DNA from 2 places in the Shewanella sp. LC6 genome. Region 2 is predicted to be linked to the other one. Evidence: predicted binding sites of a transcription regulator. Region 2 holds the regulator's gene; the other holds the start of a gene.

Region 1 (8,693 bases), 1.5 Mb from region 2:
GCTGCGGTCGGGCCTGAAATTCCGACATCCACCTCGTCGAAAATCAGGGTAGGAGTGGCAACCTTTTTCGCGGTAATCACTTGGATGCCTAAACCGATACGCGACAATTCACCGCCAGAGGCTACCCGTGAAATCGGTTGTAAAGGCTGGCCTGGGTTGGTGGTGACCATAAACTCTATATTATCGCTGCCATTTACCGACATAATCTCGGGATTAAAATTCACTTCAATGGTGAACTTACCCTTGGGCATGTTGAGTTCGTGGATAGATTGAGTCACTAACTTATCCAGTTCTTTCGCATAACGGGCGCGGCTCTGGCTCAGTTTTTGTGCGTTCGCTAAGTAAGCGGTTTTACTCGCTTCAACTTGGAGTTGGATTTCCTCTAACTTAGTTTCATCGTCATCGAGGGTTGTGAGTTCCGCTTTGAGTGCCAAATGATGTTCGGCTAATTTGTCAGGGCTAACATGATGCTTACGGGCCAGTTGCATAGCCTTTGAGAGTCGTTCCTCTAAATAGGCAAAATGCGCGGGATCGAGTTCGAGTTTACTCAGGTAATGCTGTAATTCTCCCGCGCTCTCTTGTACTTGAATTAGGGCCTCATTCAACATAGTACTCACATTGGTTAATGCGGGATCATAGCTTTGCAAATTTTCAGCAAGGCTTACAGCCTTGTTAAGCAGTGACTCAATATTGCTCTCTTCGCCATCTGTGAGTAAATATAGGCTGGCTTGGCAGCTATCCACCAGTTCAGTGCCATTGGCGAGGCGTTTATGCTCTTGCTCAATGTCCTCAAATTCACCGACCTTGAGGTCGAATTCATCTAGCTCTTCAACTTGATATTGCACCAGCTGTTTTCGGGCAATACGTTCATGCTGTGAGGCTTCTAATTGCTTGAGTTCGGCTTCGATTTGTTTGCAGCGTTGATAGCTTGCTGCCACTGTGTCTATCAGTAGTCTGTGATTGGCGTAGCTGTCGAGCAAGGTGAGTTGATGCTCACTCTTTAGCATAGCATGGTGGGCGTGCTGCCCATGGATACCGACCAGCAATTGCCCGAGTAATTTCAGTTGAGTTAACGGCACAGGATTGCCATTAATGTAGGCGCGTGAGCGGCCATCACTGCCAATAGTTCGACGCAGAATACACTCATCATCAAGTTCGAGATCGTTATCTTCGAGCCAACGTTTGGCAAGGGGAACATCGTGTAGTGAAAATCGAGCACTGACTTCGGTTTTACTTGCACCAGGGCGAACACTACTGGCATCGGCACGATTACCTAGGCACAAACCTAAGGCGTCGATGGCGATGGATTTACCTGCGCCAGTTTCACCAGTAATGCTGGTCATACCGGGACGAAAATCCAGTTCGAGAAAACGGACGATAGCGAAATTATTAATGCTGAGTTGGCAAAGCATAATGAGTTCCTGTCGAATAACTTACCAAATCACTGTATTGATAAACAGTATATACTGATTTTATATACAGTAAAGTGGCTTTGGGTAAATATTCGACACATTGCAATAAGCTAGAGTTTAATCGCTTGTTTATGAATAGGTTTTAACAAGTTGCTCTAAAATAGGTAAGCTAAAAAAAGTCACTATAGTGCCAAATAATATCCCCTGCGCACTGGTTGAGGCTTGGGTGTTATAGCGCTGAGCAAGTAAATAGACGCTGGCCGCCGTAGGTAAGGCACTGAGGATTACACCCATCACTAAGTAATCTCCACTAACACCAACGCTTTTAAGCATGAAGAAAACCAATGCGGGTTGTAGGATTAATTTAAAGAGGTTGATAAGGCTAAGTTCGATAAGATTCGTCAGGCTAAATACCTTGCTATCTTTTTGGTAGCGCATGGCTTTGGCTAATACCATACCAACGGCAAATAAAGCGCAGGGGCTTGAGGTATTGCCAATTTGTTGGATCATCATGGCTACGCCAGAGGGCAGTGTTATCCCCAATGCCGAAATTGCAATGCCGATAAAGCAGCCGATAACGATGGGATTTTTAACCACAGCTAAACACATGATCACTACGGCGTGGTGTTGTCTGTGGGTATTTGTCGTAAGCTCCAGCGAGACCAAGGCCACGGCAAACATAAGCACGGACAATAAACTGGCTATGGCGGCGGCAACTAGGGCGCTTTGTTGTTCAGGAAATATAATCACCAGCAGCGGAATACCAATAAATGCGGTATTGCCAAAGGTGGCATTTAAGGCGCGCACGGCGGCAATTGCATGCTGTTTAGGATTGAAAAGTAAGGATATACCAACACAAATCAGATAAATCATCAGCATGGCGGCGCTATAGCCTGCAATAAATCCCCATTGCAGAATTTCTTGAATCGGTTGCTGCGCCAGTGCAATCAAGAGAATGGCAGGAAACGCAATATAGTAGACATATTGATTGAGCACTTGGTCGGTTTCTACTGGGAGAAAACGCAGTTTTTGTACAAGTGTGCCGAGCAGCATGATCCCGAAGACGGCAAACAGAGGGGTTAAAATGGTCATATCCCTCACTCATCCTTTTGTGTTTTTGCTTTCCCGCAAGAAGACGTTGTGGGTGCGCTAGCAGGGAATAATACCTAGGGTAATTGACGATAATCGGTGTTAGCGCAGTAAACTTATTGGCAAAATAGCATAGGATTAACCTTGGAAGCTATTGCGCTATGGTCGTAGAAATGAATAATTCTACGTTTAAAACACAATGAGTTAGTGCCTTATACCTGTGAGCGGCACTCACGCTAAACGATGGGATTGAACATGGCTGATGATGTTGGCGCTGAGCTGCAGTTAATTTATCTGTTTGTGCATTTGGTGAATGCGGGCAGTTTTTCTCAAGCCGCGAAAGTGCTCGATATGCCTATCGCCACCGTGAGCCGTAAGCTGGCCAAGCTTGAAGAAAAACTCGATAAGCAATTGTTTATGAGAAGTACCCGTAAGCTGAGGTTAACCGAGGAAGGTTTAGCGTTATTTCAGCGATATCAGAGTGCGATTGCGCAGTTCGATGAGCTCAGTGGCATTGGCAGCGATAAACCTGAAGGCACATTGCGGATAGCTGCGCCAATCTCAATTATTTCAATTATCTTTATTCACGCATTAAACGAGTTTGGCCGTTTATATCCCGATATTCGTTTACACATTTCCCAAAGCAATGAGTTAGTGGATTTAATTGATAAAGGGATTGATGTCGCGATTGTCGGTGGTGCACAGCCTGATTCTTCTTGGGTGTCGAGTACTTTAGGTGAGCTTGATTATCGTTTGTTTGCAACGCCGGAATATTTAGCCCTTGCCCCTGAATTAACCCATCCCGATGATCTTGAAAACCATCAGCTGATCAAAGTTTGGCCGCTGTTTAATTGGCATTTAAAGCATCCTAATGGCGAGTCTTTCTATTTTAATGGCCCAACAAAACTCACGCTCACGGATCTCCATGGCGCGATTCAAGCGACCTTAGACCATGGTGGTATTCTGTATGGGCCAGAATTATTCGTAAAACAACAGATTAAAGAAGGGCGTTTAAAAGTGCTCTTACCGGAATGGATTGGCGAACAACGTAGAATTTCGATTCTTTATCACCAGCGTAGTCAGCAACCGCTGAAAGTGAAGGTGTTTATCGAGTTTATGCAATCCAAAGCGCCCGAACTTTTTTCAATGGCTTAAGATTAACGTTTACGGGGTTTTAAAGTATTTTGGCTCATGGAGTTTTGCGTTTGCTTAGCATCTTGCAGGCTCGCGCGGGTGGCGGGCACAATCCCAAGCTCACGGTAATAATTCACTAAACGGCGTAATTCAAATAGAGAACCAATACGGTTTTGCCCGCCTATGGTGAGTTTCCAGGTATCGGTAAGGCCTTCGCTGTTGGTTAAAATAAAACCTTGATAAACAATTTTTTTCATATTGAATGGGTTATAGAGTTGACTCTATCCTCCGGTGATTCAAACCCGTCGCTGATGCTACCTAAGCAGTAAAAATGTTAGGTAACATCACCGGATTTTCAAGGCAACTGAAGAGATAAACCCTAGACCTTAAAAGGGTTTATTATGCGACGCTGATCCCGATATTCGATACACCCGCTTCGATAATCTCTTTGCGTAAACCCTTCACTAATTCGGCAGTAATCTTAGGGTTTTCTTCGATAATTTCCAGCAGGGTATTTTGTAGCGCGCGCTCTTCTTCCATCACTTCATGGGCGAAGACGTAGTCATCTAAGGCATCATCGGTTAACTCTACATCGCTGATAGTCTCGATATAGTTCGCCACAGTGCTTGAGGATAACTTGCTGATATTGGTTATATCTTCCTCAAGGTTGGTTTGAATCGCCCCAAGCAAAGTGGAAAGTGCAACCACGGCATCCATTGCTGGGTATACGCCATAGCTATCAAAATCGGCAGGATCTGGGGTGTTATCTTCTAAGCGTTGCAGATGCACATCGATGTTGAATTTCAGCTTATTGTCGTACTGGGATTGCCAAAGAAGCTCGAGCACAGTGCTTAATACCGCAGGATCACCAAACTCACAAACCTCTGAAAACAGTTGATAGTTAGGCAACATTCGTTGGCAAAGGGCAATGGCAAAGAGTTTTTTCTGTGGTAGTTCTAGCGCTTTTAAACGCTTAAAGAAGCCCGTTTTTTTGGTCATCTGTTATTTCCGCTGATAGCTGTGATAGCACTTGTTTTGCCGCCGATTCTACCTTAGTTAGCTCATCAAGTAACTCTAGTATTTCCGGTTCGAGATCTTCGACACGGGCATCACGTTTCAATGCCGATTCAATCTCTTGGCATAATCGCTGTGTGGTCGGCACCCCGCAATAGCAACTGGCGCCATGAAGTTTATGGATAGTGCTGAGCATCGTGGTTTGATCGTTTTGACTCAGTGCCGTCTCTATCGCTGAGACCGTTTGAGGTAACGATTCCAATAACATGCGTAGCATATCTAATGCTAGGTCAGACTTATGGTTAGCTTGGGTTAAGCAAAGATCCCAGTTGAGGGTATGTAAATCAAAGTGAGTGAATTTGGGCCGAGTGATCCAGCGGTTTATCTCTGCTTTAAGTGCGGCTTCATCTATGGGTTTGGGCAAATAACCATCCATGCCACTACCTAAAATTAGCTCACGTTCCTCGGCAATGGCATGGGCGGTCACGGCAATAATCGGCGTATTGCGGTTCATCGACCCTTGGCGAATTTGCTTGGTCGCACTGATGCCATCGGTGCCAGGCATTTGAATATCCATAAAGATAAGATCAAAAGTGCGAGTCTTTGCCTGTTTTACCGCTTCTTCACCGCTATTGACAGCGATAACGGTAGTGACTAGTTCGTTAAGCAGCGTATCAATCAGTTTTAAATTGGCGAAGTTATCGTCCACCGCTAATACGGTAAGCGATTGGCGCGCCGCTGGAACTGTAATATTTGCGGGTGGTAATAGGTCATATTCCATTGGTGGATAGAGCATATTACGCGCCAGTTGGTGCTCGCTTACTGGCAGAGACAATACCACGTCAGCATTGGGGCGAATAAACTGACTTAACATGTCTTGCTCTTGGCAGTCGAATAGCACGACTAAACAATCTGTTTTTGTCTTGGCTAGATTTAACGTACTCACCAATTGATTGGGATTGCTAAATCCATGGCAACTCAATAACACATAATCAAACGGATGCTCAGTCGTTGATAGGGTTGTCAGCAAACTAGGAATATGTTGATGATGAGTGACCTTAGTATCCCACTGTGTTAGTTGGCGACTAATCACTGAATGGGTGAGCACTCTGGGCTCATAAAAGAGCACGGTTTTATCTTTCAGTTTTTCAAGCGGTAGTGAATCACCAATTTGGAATTGACCAAGGCCCAAAGGCAGCGTAAACCAGAAGTTCGAGCCCTTATCCACCGAAGAGGTAAAGCCAATTTGGCCGCCCATTTGATTGACGAGGCGTTTGGTGATGACTAATCCAAGCCCTGTTCCGCCAAAGCGGCGGGAAATCGAGGAGTCCGCTTGACCAAAGGCTTGGAACAGGAAGTCTTGCTGACTTTCATCAATCCCAATCCCGGTATCGATAACATCACAGCGCAGTACCACTTGTTCATCGGTCTGCGCTTGTAATTCTAATTTAACCAGTACGCTGCCTGAGTCGGTAAACTTGATAGCATTGCCCACTAAGTTATTGATAATTTGGCACACTCGCATGGCATCGCCGTTAACGTTGTCGGGGACGTTGGGCGCAATATCGACGACCAATTCCAGCCCTTTGGCCTGCGCGCTACCGGAGATTAAAGTGATTGTCTCACCTAGGGTTTCCCTTAGGCCGAATGGCATGCTTTCTAGCACCATTTTGCCGGCTTCGAGTTTCGAGAAGTCGAGAATATCGTTGATAATCGCCAGTAGGTTGGTGGCGCTACGCTCGATGGTGTTAATGTAATCGACTTGGCTCGAGTGCAGCGGGGTTTTAACGAGCTGACGGGCAAATCCTATCACGCCGTTTAATGGGGTGCGCAGCTCGTGGGACATGTTCGCCAAGAATTCCGACTTAATACGACTGGCCTCCAGCGCGCGTTTTTTGGCTAAATCGAGCTCGACGTTTTGGATCTCAATCTGTTCTAAGGTTTCCCGCAGATCCGATGTCGCCTGATCGATATTTTGCTGCATCTCATCGTGGTATTCCGATAACGATCCTGCCATGGCATTAATGCCGCGTTTTAGCAGATCCAGCTCGCCGATAAGATTGCCTTCGAGCCGCGCATCCAGTTTACCCTCACGGATTTTGGCGACCACCCGCACCATTTCGGTAATCGGCTGGGTGACGTTTTTAACCAGACGAAAGGTAAACAACAGGTTCAATTGCACCCCAATCAACACGATAATAAAGGCGGCCACGGCGGCTCTGTGTTGCTCTAGCAAGGCGCGTTCTTTATTGATAATGACCGAAATATAGCCGAGTAACTCGCCATTATCGGTTTGGATATCAAAATTTGCAGGCTCGCCACCCGTAGGCTGAGCGGTTGCAAAGATAGGTGTGCGTAGAATAAGGCTGTCGCCTACATGTTCAATTTCGGTTTTATGCAGATTGGTTAGTGCCTCTTTGTAGCGCATGATCTCGAAATCTTTATGGTAGTGCGATGTAACAAAGAGTTGATTATGGATATCAAAAATCGCAATCGATTTAACCAGCGTGGATTTATTGAGTTGGGCTGCGGCAAGGAGTCTTTTCGTTGCTTCCCTATCATTACCGACCAGTCCCACTTCGCTGGCAATCGCTAAAGGCTCGATAATATTACTGCCCTGCTCAATCAGCGTATCTTCGAGTTCATAGAAGCGATTTATGGTAAAGTAGCTGCCCAGCAGAATACCGACTAAGATCGTCGGCGCAAGCGCAAGCACCAGAACCCAGGAACGTAAGCTGTATTTGGTCATGTTGTTGACAGGGTTCATAGCCGCAGCGCAGTTTCCTAAGTTCTAGGGACGATATAATTTTATAAGACTGCCAGAAAAAGGGCAGTCTTGACCAGTTTTTTATTGATTTAGAGGCCGAAATGGCACAATTTTTTAAAGCAAAACCAAATAGTTCCAAGCAATTGTCCGCGAAGCAATCCTTTAGCGTGCAACAGCTCGATCACCTTGGGGCAGGTATAGCACAACATCAGGGAAAAGTCGTATTTATCCCCGGCGCCTTGCCCAGTGAAACCGTGCAGGCGCAGCTGACCGAACAAAAGAAAAACTATGCCCGAGCCAAGCTGATTAAAGTCGAGACGCCAAGCGCTGAGCGAGTCACGCCGTTATGTCCACACTACCAAAGCTGTGGTGGCTGTGATTTGCAGCATATGTCATTAACGGGGCAGCGCGAGCATAAGTCGGCGGCCTTGATTGATATTATGGCCAAGTTTGCCGGCGCCGAAGGCAACTCCGTGCCCGCATTGACAGGCGAAGGCTGGCACTATCGCCGCCGCGCACGCCTTGCGACCCTATTTGATAAAAATACCAAGCAGTTGAGCTTAGGGTTTCGTGCATCGAGCAGCAACCAAGTCGTGCCTATTGATAGCTGTTTAGTCTTGGCTAAGCCCTTAGCGGATTTAATCGCCCCGTTTGCTAAGTTACTTAATCAACTTGCGGCCAAATCGAGTCTTGGGCACTTAGAATTGATTGACGCCGACAATGGTCATTTTGCGGTAATTCGAATCACTAAATCCTTAAACGATAAGGATATGGCAAAGCTTGCGCAGTTTGCCGAGCAGCATCAAATCCATATTTGTTTACAAGACAACAACGGCGAGTTCCATGGAGTAAATGGCACGCTGTTATTGCCCGTTTACCAGTTGCTCGATGATAAAGCTGATGCAACCCCTGTGAGCTTAACCTTTACCCCTGGCAACTTTGTGCAAGTCAATGCGCAAATTAACAAGGCCATGGTGGCGCAGGCGTTAGACTGGTTAGCACCGCAGCCGGGTGAGCGCATTCTCGATCTCTTCTGCGGTATGGGGAACTTCAGTTTGCCTTTAGCTAAACTGGGCGCCGAAGTGATTGGGGTTGAAGGGGTGCCAGAAATGGTTAGCCAAGCCCGTGAAAACGCGGCTGCAAATGGCTTAAGCAATTTAACCTTTTACCATGGCGACTTAAGTGCCGATTTATCCTGCGAGCCTTGGATGGGCAAGATTGATAAATTGCTACTCGACCCTGCGCGCGCGGGTGCATTTGAGAGTTTGCAATGGCTT
Region 2 (8,693 bases):
TCAACCATAAAGAAAACATTCGGAGCAACATCGTTCAGCTCTCTAACATCTTGAATCGTATAACTGGATAAATAACGACGAGGATGATTTAGCATCCCGTAGCTGCTGTCTGGATAATGAGTCTCTAACCACTTCAAAGCAGCAATAGCATCCTCGTGAGTCTTATTTTGACGGGTATCCCCCGCAGCCGTCCATGCAGCAACATCTTTGGGATCAAAGTTCGTAATATCATTTTTACTACTAAATCTGTACTCAAAGGTCTTAACCGCAGACAGAACTTTGGCTTCATCACCTAAAATACCAATGTTAAAGTGCTCATGGGTTGGCATATCCCACTCAAAACTTGAATAAGCAATCTTGCCCTCATAGTTAGGCATGTTCTTCTTTAAACCGGGAATTTCATACTGAGTTAACGCATCGTAAAACAGTAACCCACCGACGTCGTTATCATCATTATCTTGACTGTTGTTACGCATATGATTTGATAATGAAACATAGTCTAAACCGAAGTCACCAAAGGCCCATTTTAGAATATCAGACTGGGTTTCACGAGCATCCTGCGAAACCGCAGTGTGAACGTGTAAGTCACCTTTTAGCCAACGCCCACTGGGCTCAATGGGTGTAGGATCAGTCTTATCAGAGTCAGAATTACAACCAGATAGCACTACTAGAGACGATAATAAAACAACATTGAGATTTATGACCTTATGCATGAATAACCTCTTTATATTCAAAAGTTTTAGCAATAAAACCCGAATATAAGTCGAATGCATGACACCCTAATGACACTGATGTTTGCGATCCATAAAATAAGCCTCTCAGTTTACAACGCTTATATGTACCATTAACGCAGCGCACCACAGAATTGACTCGACTCACTGCTGTAGAAAGGATGCCATCACATGACTAAGCCATCTTGTTTAATCATCAGCCAAATATGGCCACAAAGACTTTTCCTTAAAAAACGATTACATGTTTTACTCGCTTCGTTCAGTTTATGCTCTGCACTAATCATGTCAGCAGCACCCGCATATGCCGTCCCCGCCACAGGGGAATTTATTGCCAATAAACGCTGTGAGTTGTTTCAGTCTAAAAATAAACAAACCAATCCCGATGATTGGCAGAGCAATATCGGTGAACGTTATCCCGTTACGGAGATTTTAGGAAACAGCGTCAATCCTGACTGGATTCGCGTCCGCACCAATGCCATCAGTTCACCGTTACGCTGGATTAAAGGTGATTGTGGACAATACAATACCAATGTAGCGACGGCAGAGACTTATCAGCCAAACTCAACCAAAGAGCCTGCGCAAACCACTACAGCCTCTGATATCAAAGCCATCAATCGTGAAAGCCTAAAAGAACGAGGTACGCTAGAGAAACGCCAAGGCCATGTGTGTCAAATCGAAGATAATTATGACTCCCATGTGCTCGCCTTAAGTTGGCAAAGCACCTTTTGTGAACTCTATGGCAGTCGTAAAGCAGAATGCCGCGCCTTAAGCCAAACCAGTGATGCGCCTCAATGGCAACACTTTAGCCTGCATGGCCTCTGGCCTAATCGCCAGCAATGTGGCACTCGTTACGGCTTTTGCAGCAGCGTAAAACAACAACCAAGTGATTTTTGCGATTATCCTGAAGTACCACTCAATGCCTCTGTGCAAAAGAATCTGGAAGAAGTGATGCCAAGTGCTCGCTACGGCACCTGTTTAGAACGCCATGAATGGTGGAAGCACGGTACCTGTCGTAATCAAGACCCCAATGACTATTTTTTACTGGCGACTCAGCTGACGCAGGAAGTCAATGCCTCGACATGGGTACAACAATTTATCCATGAAAGAATTGGTAAAAAAGTCACACAACAAGAGTTGAATCAAAGCTTTGATACTAGCTTCGGTAAAGGTGCACACACTAAGATCACGCTTGATTGCGCCAAGGGACTCTTAAGCGAAATCCGGATTAATCTTCCACAAGAGATCAAGCTATCAGACTCAATTCCGAGCCTACTTGCTAAAGCACCGAAGGCGAAAAAGACTAACTGCCCAGACCCACTCTCTATCGACAAACCAAACTAACTTAACCTGAACTTGGGGTAACGAGTGTCGAAAAAATCTAAATTTAACAAACCAAAACAATGCCATAAGCTATTGTTTTTAAAAAACAATTTTTCTGACTGAATGCGCAGATTTTTGTGCATATCAAGGCGCTCTGTCGTATGCCATAGCGAGCTATGGTTAGACAGAGCAACGCAGAGAGGCCCGAAAGATGCCTATTCAGCGGCGCTACTTATTCCTAGCCCAGGTTAACTTATTGGTTTTCATTTTGGGATAGGTGTATTACCGCGAAAGTAGCACCTTGGGCGTCGGCAATCACCGCAAAACGTCCCACATTAGGGATATCGCTTGGCGGCACGCATAGCTGTGCGCCCAGCCCCTGCGCCTTAGCGGCAAAAGCATCACAATCCGCCACCACAAAATAAGGCATCCAATGGGCGGGGATCTCGCCCCATTCCGGCATCATTTTCATCATGCCCCCCATAGACTGACCATCAATTTGCCACTCGGTGTAATCGATGCCGGGCACATGACTGGGGAGCGCGGTCCAAGGAAACACTTGAGTGTAAAAACTGGCTTCGGCGCTAGGTTCACGGCAAGCCAGCTCCACCCAACACAGGGTATTTTCTTCACCTTGGCGACGTGAGCCCGAGTGATTTTTCGCTTGCCACAGGGCAAAGCGCGCGCCTTCGGGATCGCTCACCTGCGCCATCACGCCCGCATCCCCCACCACATGCGGCCCCATGTGCAATTGCCCACCCGCAGCCAGGATGGCGGCAACCGTCGCTTCGATATCCTTAACCGCAAAATAGATCCGCCAATGGCTAGGGATCTGTGGTTCCGACTCAGGGATTTGATACATGGCCCCTAAATCGTCCCCCTCCAGATTGAACAGCGAGAAATGACCATTAGGAATTGCCATTTCCACCGCATTCCAACCAAACAGCGCATGGTAAAAACCCTCTGCACCCTGCCAGTCATGGCTCGCCAATTCAACCCAACAGGCCTGTCCCTGTGCGTACTGAGTAATCCTCATTGCAGACTCCAATCAAACAGATAATGTGTTCGAGTTAAGCTGGAGTTTATGCAACTGTCCAGTTTTGGCGGTAAAAAGATGAATACAAAGAAAAAGCCCTCAATTTGAGGGCTTGATTTGCGAGCGAAATACTTAGGAGAACTGCGGTAATAGATTCGCCATCGCGAGTAGATGACAAGCACCCGTCACAACACCAAACAACACTACAAGGATAATTAACGGCGTGCCACCAAAGACCCTAAAACCTTGATGGTTAGGGAAGAGTTGTCTCGACTTGTAGGCCATCAGCGCTGGCACGATAACAGCCCACACGGTTGCCGCTAAGGCTGCAAATCCAATGGCAACTAAAAAGCCATCGGGAAACAGCAAACCAAATATGGTGGGCGGCACAAAGGTGACAATTGCCGTTTTCATCCGGCCAGAGCGCGTATCGTCGAATCCGAATAAATCGGCCAAATAATCGAATAAACCTAAGGTCACACCGAGGAAAGAAGACGCCACAGCTAAATTAGCAAACAGGGTTAACATGCTGTTTAACCAGCTGCTTTCCATTACCTTTGACAGGGCGCCGACTAACACGCCCATATTGCCACCCTGGGCAATAATCTCACTAAACTGGCTGCGGGGAATATTGCCCATAGTGGCGACTAACCAGCAGGCATAAATGATCAGCGCGATAAAAGTCCCGACAAAAATGGCTTTGAAAATGGTCGATGAATCTTTGCCATAATACTTCACCAAACTCGGCACATTTCCATGGTAACCAAAACTGGCTAGACCAAATGGCAAGGCCGCCCACAGATAAGGCATAAAGCTTTGCTTTCCATCCGGTTCGAGCAACTTAGTCACATCGATTTCGATCAGCAAATTACCAATCGCGAGGAAGAAAGTGATGATCATCCCGCCGAGCATAATGGTCGTAATACGATCCACCGCCTTGGTACTGATCAACACGATACAGGCGAGCACGACAGCAAATACTAATCCGGCGACACTTTGAGGCAGCTCAATCCCCATACCTTGGAGGCTATGGTTAACAATCGAGCCACCGCCACTGATGTAGGCGTAGGTTAAGATGTAGAGCACGAAGGCAATGGACACCCCATTCACGATCCGCCAAAACTGGCCTAAAGTTTCCTTGGTCAGGGTATCGAAACTCGCTCCCGGCTCGAAATGCAGGTTGGTTTCGAGCAGTAACAGTCCCGACATCAACATGCAAAACCAAATACCGAGTAACATCAGTACCGAGTAACCAAACCACATGCCAGCGCCCACGACAGGCAAAGAAAACATCCCCGCCCCGACTGTGGTACCGGCAATAATCATGGCACCACCAAGCAAAGACTTGCCCACCGGCTTATTCTTCGCCGCATTCATATGGTTAGCCATTAAGCGATATGCTCCGCGGTCACGCTGGCGACAATCGTCTGCCTTACAGAGGCTCTGAGTAAGCTATTAGCTTGATCGCGAATGCGCTCAACATCAGATTTATCTTCCTTACCAGAGAAATAACCCAACTCTTTTAGCTTAACACTCAAGGTGTTATAGAGTTTCTTATCGTAAAATTCTGGTGCGGTAATTCCATGCAGCGCCCCTAAACGTTGGGCAAGCAGATGGCTTTCAGACTCGAGATCCGAACGCTCCATCTTAGGTCTGTGGGCCAGCAGATTGAAGATAATGGCATAGCGTTGCAAGGTCTCACTAACGCTGCCAGCCAACAATAACATTTGGCTGGTGTGCTCGGTCACAACCGACAACATATCGCTTTCCTGCACTAGACCTTGCTCAATAAACAGCTCGAGCACTTGATTCACGTAGCTTGGGAGATCTTTGATCCCCATAAACAACTCCGCCTTCAATAACGGATAAAAGTCGTTCACTATCCCAAGGATTTGCGCTCTTGAAATCTGTTTATTATTGATTAAACAGCTGGCAATTAATGACGGAATAATAAATAAGTGAATGATATTATTGCGATAGTATGTCATTGACGTCGCTTGTTTTTCATCAATTGACACTATCTCACCCAAAGGATCGGCGTTGATGGAGAACTTGTTCAGCTCTAATCCTTGTTGTACTAAGTGCTTGCCATCACCTTCGGCAACCGACGTAAACGACGTGTAAGGCACACGCTTAAGCAGGGTCAGGTATAAATCTAACTGACGCTCGAGCAAACAACGCTCTAAGGCATTTTGCTCCGACGCCAACAACACTAAACTGGTCAAGGTAATAGAGCTGGCGGCAGCGGCGTCGTTAATCCGCGTCATCACCCGATTTGCTAACACGTTCACCGCTGGGGTTAACCAAGTCGGTTTTTGCTCAGGATCATCAGCCACTTCACTGCGCCAGTTTGGTGCCGTTTCATTCAAGAAATTTTGCAATGTAATCGGCTCACCAAAGTTGACATAACCTTGGCCAAAATTACCTAATTTACGAATAGCACCAAAGACTTGCCATACAGATTCTTTCTGTTTTTTCTTACCGCTTAGCTCTTTGTGATAGGTCGCCACTTCCATCACGTGATCGTAGCCTAAATACACAGGCACTAAGGTGACTGGGCGTTCGATACCACGCAACACACTGTTGATCGTCATAGCGATCATGCCCGTTTTCGGCGCCAATAGACGACCGGTACGAGAACGGCCACCTTCAGAGAAATACTCAACCGAATATCCCTTAGCAAACAGCTGATCGAGGTATTCACGGAACACGGCCGTATAGAGTTTGTTGCCGTTAAAACTACGGCGAATAAAGAAAGCCCCGCCACGGCGGAACAGCGGCCCCGCAGGCCAGAAGTTTAGGTTGATACCCGCAGCAATATGCGGTGGCACCATACCTTGGTAATACAGAATGTAAGATAACAGCAGGTAATCCATATGGCTGCGATGGCAGGGCACATACACAATCTCATGACCATCGTGGTGTAACTGCCGAATATGCTCGGCACCTTTGATGTTAATACCGCTGTAGAGCTTGTTCCATAACCACGTTAAAAAGCGCTCGGCAATACGTACGAGACTATCGGAATAATTCGCCGCAATTTCATCAAGATATTCAATTGCCGTTTCACGCGCTTGGGTTTCAGAAATCTTCTTGCTCGCGGCTTCTTCCTGAATCGCCTTGCGTAAGGATTCAGATTTCAGCAAGGAATGGAATAACGCCTGACGATTAGGCAACACAGGCCCCGTCATCACCTTACGTTGGCGGCGGAAATGTACTCTCGCTACTCGAGCCAATTTATGGGCAATGCCCATATCGGTACCATGTTCGTCGGCCATGTAACGCAGCGATACCGCATTAGAAAATTGCACAAAGTTATGACGACCTAAGAATAAGATCATCAAACACTTGCGTAACCAAGTAGGGTTCTCGCGCTCAAGCACTGCCGCCTTCATGGTGTCGTCTTCTTTACCCGGAGTACGACCCCAATACAGACTCACAGGCACCAGCTGGATATCTAACTCTGGCTTTTCCTTATGGACGGCCAACAAACGCATAAAACATTCGAGGAATGGCTCATTACTGGCGCGTTCACCAAATAAAGGCTTACGACCTTCAAGGCATACCACCCGTGGCGCCACAACGCCATTCACCACCAGCGGCTCGTAAGGGCTTGGCAAACCAAGTTTCGTGGTGATCTCGCTTAACGCAGCAATATCACTCAGGGATTCTGTTTTCATTACATAAGCAAGCGGTCTGGAGGCATCCAGATTCAGATCGGCAAAGGGATCCTGTGGCACAACAATAGTGTGCACTAAGTGCTTTTGGATCCAACGTAATGATTTCAACCAAAGAGAGTCTTGTTTAGGCATTATTCTTATGCAATGTAAGTACGTTCATTAGCCCCATAGAATACCAGATTCTAGAGAATATACCCAAACAACCTAAAGATGCAGGATTCAGCTGCTGATTTTAATGACTTAGTAACGCACTTTAGGCGACACCATTTATTGATACCGTGCAAATGGCATTCACCCCATAGATGACGATTACGGTTATTTGCAGATCTAGCTGACCAAGTTAAAAGTGGTTAATACTTGCACTACCAATAATACTGTATATACTAACAGTAACTGTATAGAAAAACAGGAAAGACCATGAGACCGTTGACGCCACGCCAAGCCGAAATTTTAGAGTTGATTAAACGTAATATTGCCGAGACTGGCATGCCACCCACTCGGGCCGAAATTGCCACCCGTTTGGGTTTTAAAAGTGCAAATGCCGCAGAGGAACACCTTAAGGCATTGGCGAAAAAAGGCTGCATCGAGATCATGCCTGGTACTTCCCGCGGGATCCGTCTCCCTGTAGAGGAAGAAGATAACCGCGAAACAGGCTTGCCACTTATCGGCCAAGTGGCAGCGGGTGAACCGATTCTCGCCCAAGAGCATGTCGAACAGTATTACCAAGTCGACCCCAGCATGTTCCACCCTGCTGCCGATTTCCTGCTGCGCGTAAAAGGCGACAGTATGAAGAATATCGGCATCCTTGAGGGTGACCTGCTTGCCGTTCATAAAGTACAACAAGCGCGCAATGGACAAGTTGTTGTTGCTCGCGTTGACGATGATGTAACCGTAAAACGCTTTGAAAAAAAAGGTAATTTTGTCTACCTACATGCCGAGAATGAAGACTATTCACCGATTAAAGTCGATTTGAGTTTCCAAAGTCTAACAATTGAAGGGCTCGCCGTAGGGGTGATCCGCAATGGAGATTGGCTATGAACAAACTATTAGGTAATGCCCCGCGTCACCCCGGTTTATGGCTCGATACGGTTCGAGATACAGAGACCGACTGGCAGCATACATCAATAGTCACTATGCCAACTCAGAGCCAAGGGCGCCAAGAGCTGACACAGCTGAGCAAACAACTTGCCCAACTGAGCCAACAGGGAAGATGGATAGTGCTCATCAACCCACCTAGTATTGGCTACAAGCAGCTATTAGCAAACGCAGGTGTGCGTATGGATCGCGTACTATTGGTTCACGCAAAAGATGAGGTCGAAACCCTTTGGGCGATGGAAAAAGCCTTAACCAGTGGCACATCTAGCGCAGTGATTACTTGGATTAACGCCCTAGATACTCGCGATAATCGTCGCCTACAAATTGTAGCAAAGAGCGCACGTGCAATGGGTATCGTGCTTGAAGGTTCAACGAATGACCAACCTTCTAGCACCAATCTCACCCAATCGACTAAATTTACTCAACCCGCATTTTTCAGCTCTGTTCATTAAAAATTTTTCACACCGTATTTAGCCTTGAAAGCCGCCTCACCTGTGAATGTGAGGCTTTTTTTTGGCAATTTTTCAGACAATTAGAAAAAGAAGTGATCTTGATCAATTTTTAAACAGCAAGTATGTTTGATTTAGGCGCACATGATATATCGCCTGTTTAGGCAGAAATATCGCGTTATTTTCGAATATCGCTCGCCCACAAAAATTGAGAATAATGGGTTTATTCAGCAGTATGTGCCAGTGTGGCTAATACCAGCAGTAACAATACTTGATCATAAGTAAGCCGCCAACGCACGTTGAAGTCAGAAACACTTTTTTGGGAACTGAAGAGTTTGCATAGAGTTGAGACTTACTGTGTTGCTCTTCTTTGTAGTTGCTA

Evidence for each region. Region 2 encodes LexA, which represses DNA repair genes until DNA is damaged. Its sites were predicted from a motif close to TACTGTATNNNNATACAGTA; they were not measured.
Region 1: recN (DNA repair protein RecN) is a predicted target of LexA. The motif match lies at 1,443-1,462, and genes of this name have one in related genera.

Annotation. Positions count from the first base shown of each region.
Region 1 covers NZ_CP043902.1:1,339,863-1,348,555, forward strand. The annotation lists gene recN (DNA repair protein RecN) at 1-1,412, opposite strand, end outside; gene FJD32_RS05960 (AEC family transporter) at 1,542-2,504, opposite strand; gene lldR (LysR family transcriptional regulator LldR) at 2,757-3,656, shown strand; gene FJD32_RS05970 (DUF3319 domain-containing protein) at 3,659-3,892, opposite strand; gene FJD32_RS05975 (YjaG family protein) at 4,035-4,634, opposite strand; gene barA (two-component sensor histidine kinase BarA) at 4,609-7,416, opposite strand; gene rlmD (23S rRNA (uracil(1939)-C(5))-methyltransferase RlmD) at 7,518-8,693, shown strand, end outside.
Region 2 covers NZ_CP043902.1:4,849,718-4,858,410, forward strand. The annotation lists gene FJD32_RS21645 (hypothetical protein) at 1-713, opposite strand, end outside; gene FJD32_RS21650 (ribonuclease T2) at 903-2,072, shown strand; gene FJD32_RS21655 (VOC family protein) at 2,305-3,087, opposite strand; gene mtr (tryptophan permease) at 3,220-4,476, opposite strand; gene plsB (glycerol-3-phosphate 1-O-acyltransferase PlsB) at 4,476-6,899, opposite strand; gene lexA (transcriptional repressor LexA) at 7,185-7,805, shown strand; gene FJD32_RS21675 (SulA-like leucine-rich domain-containing protein) at 7,802-8,314, shown strand.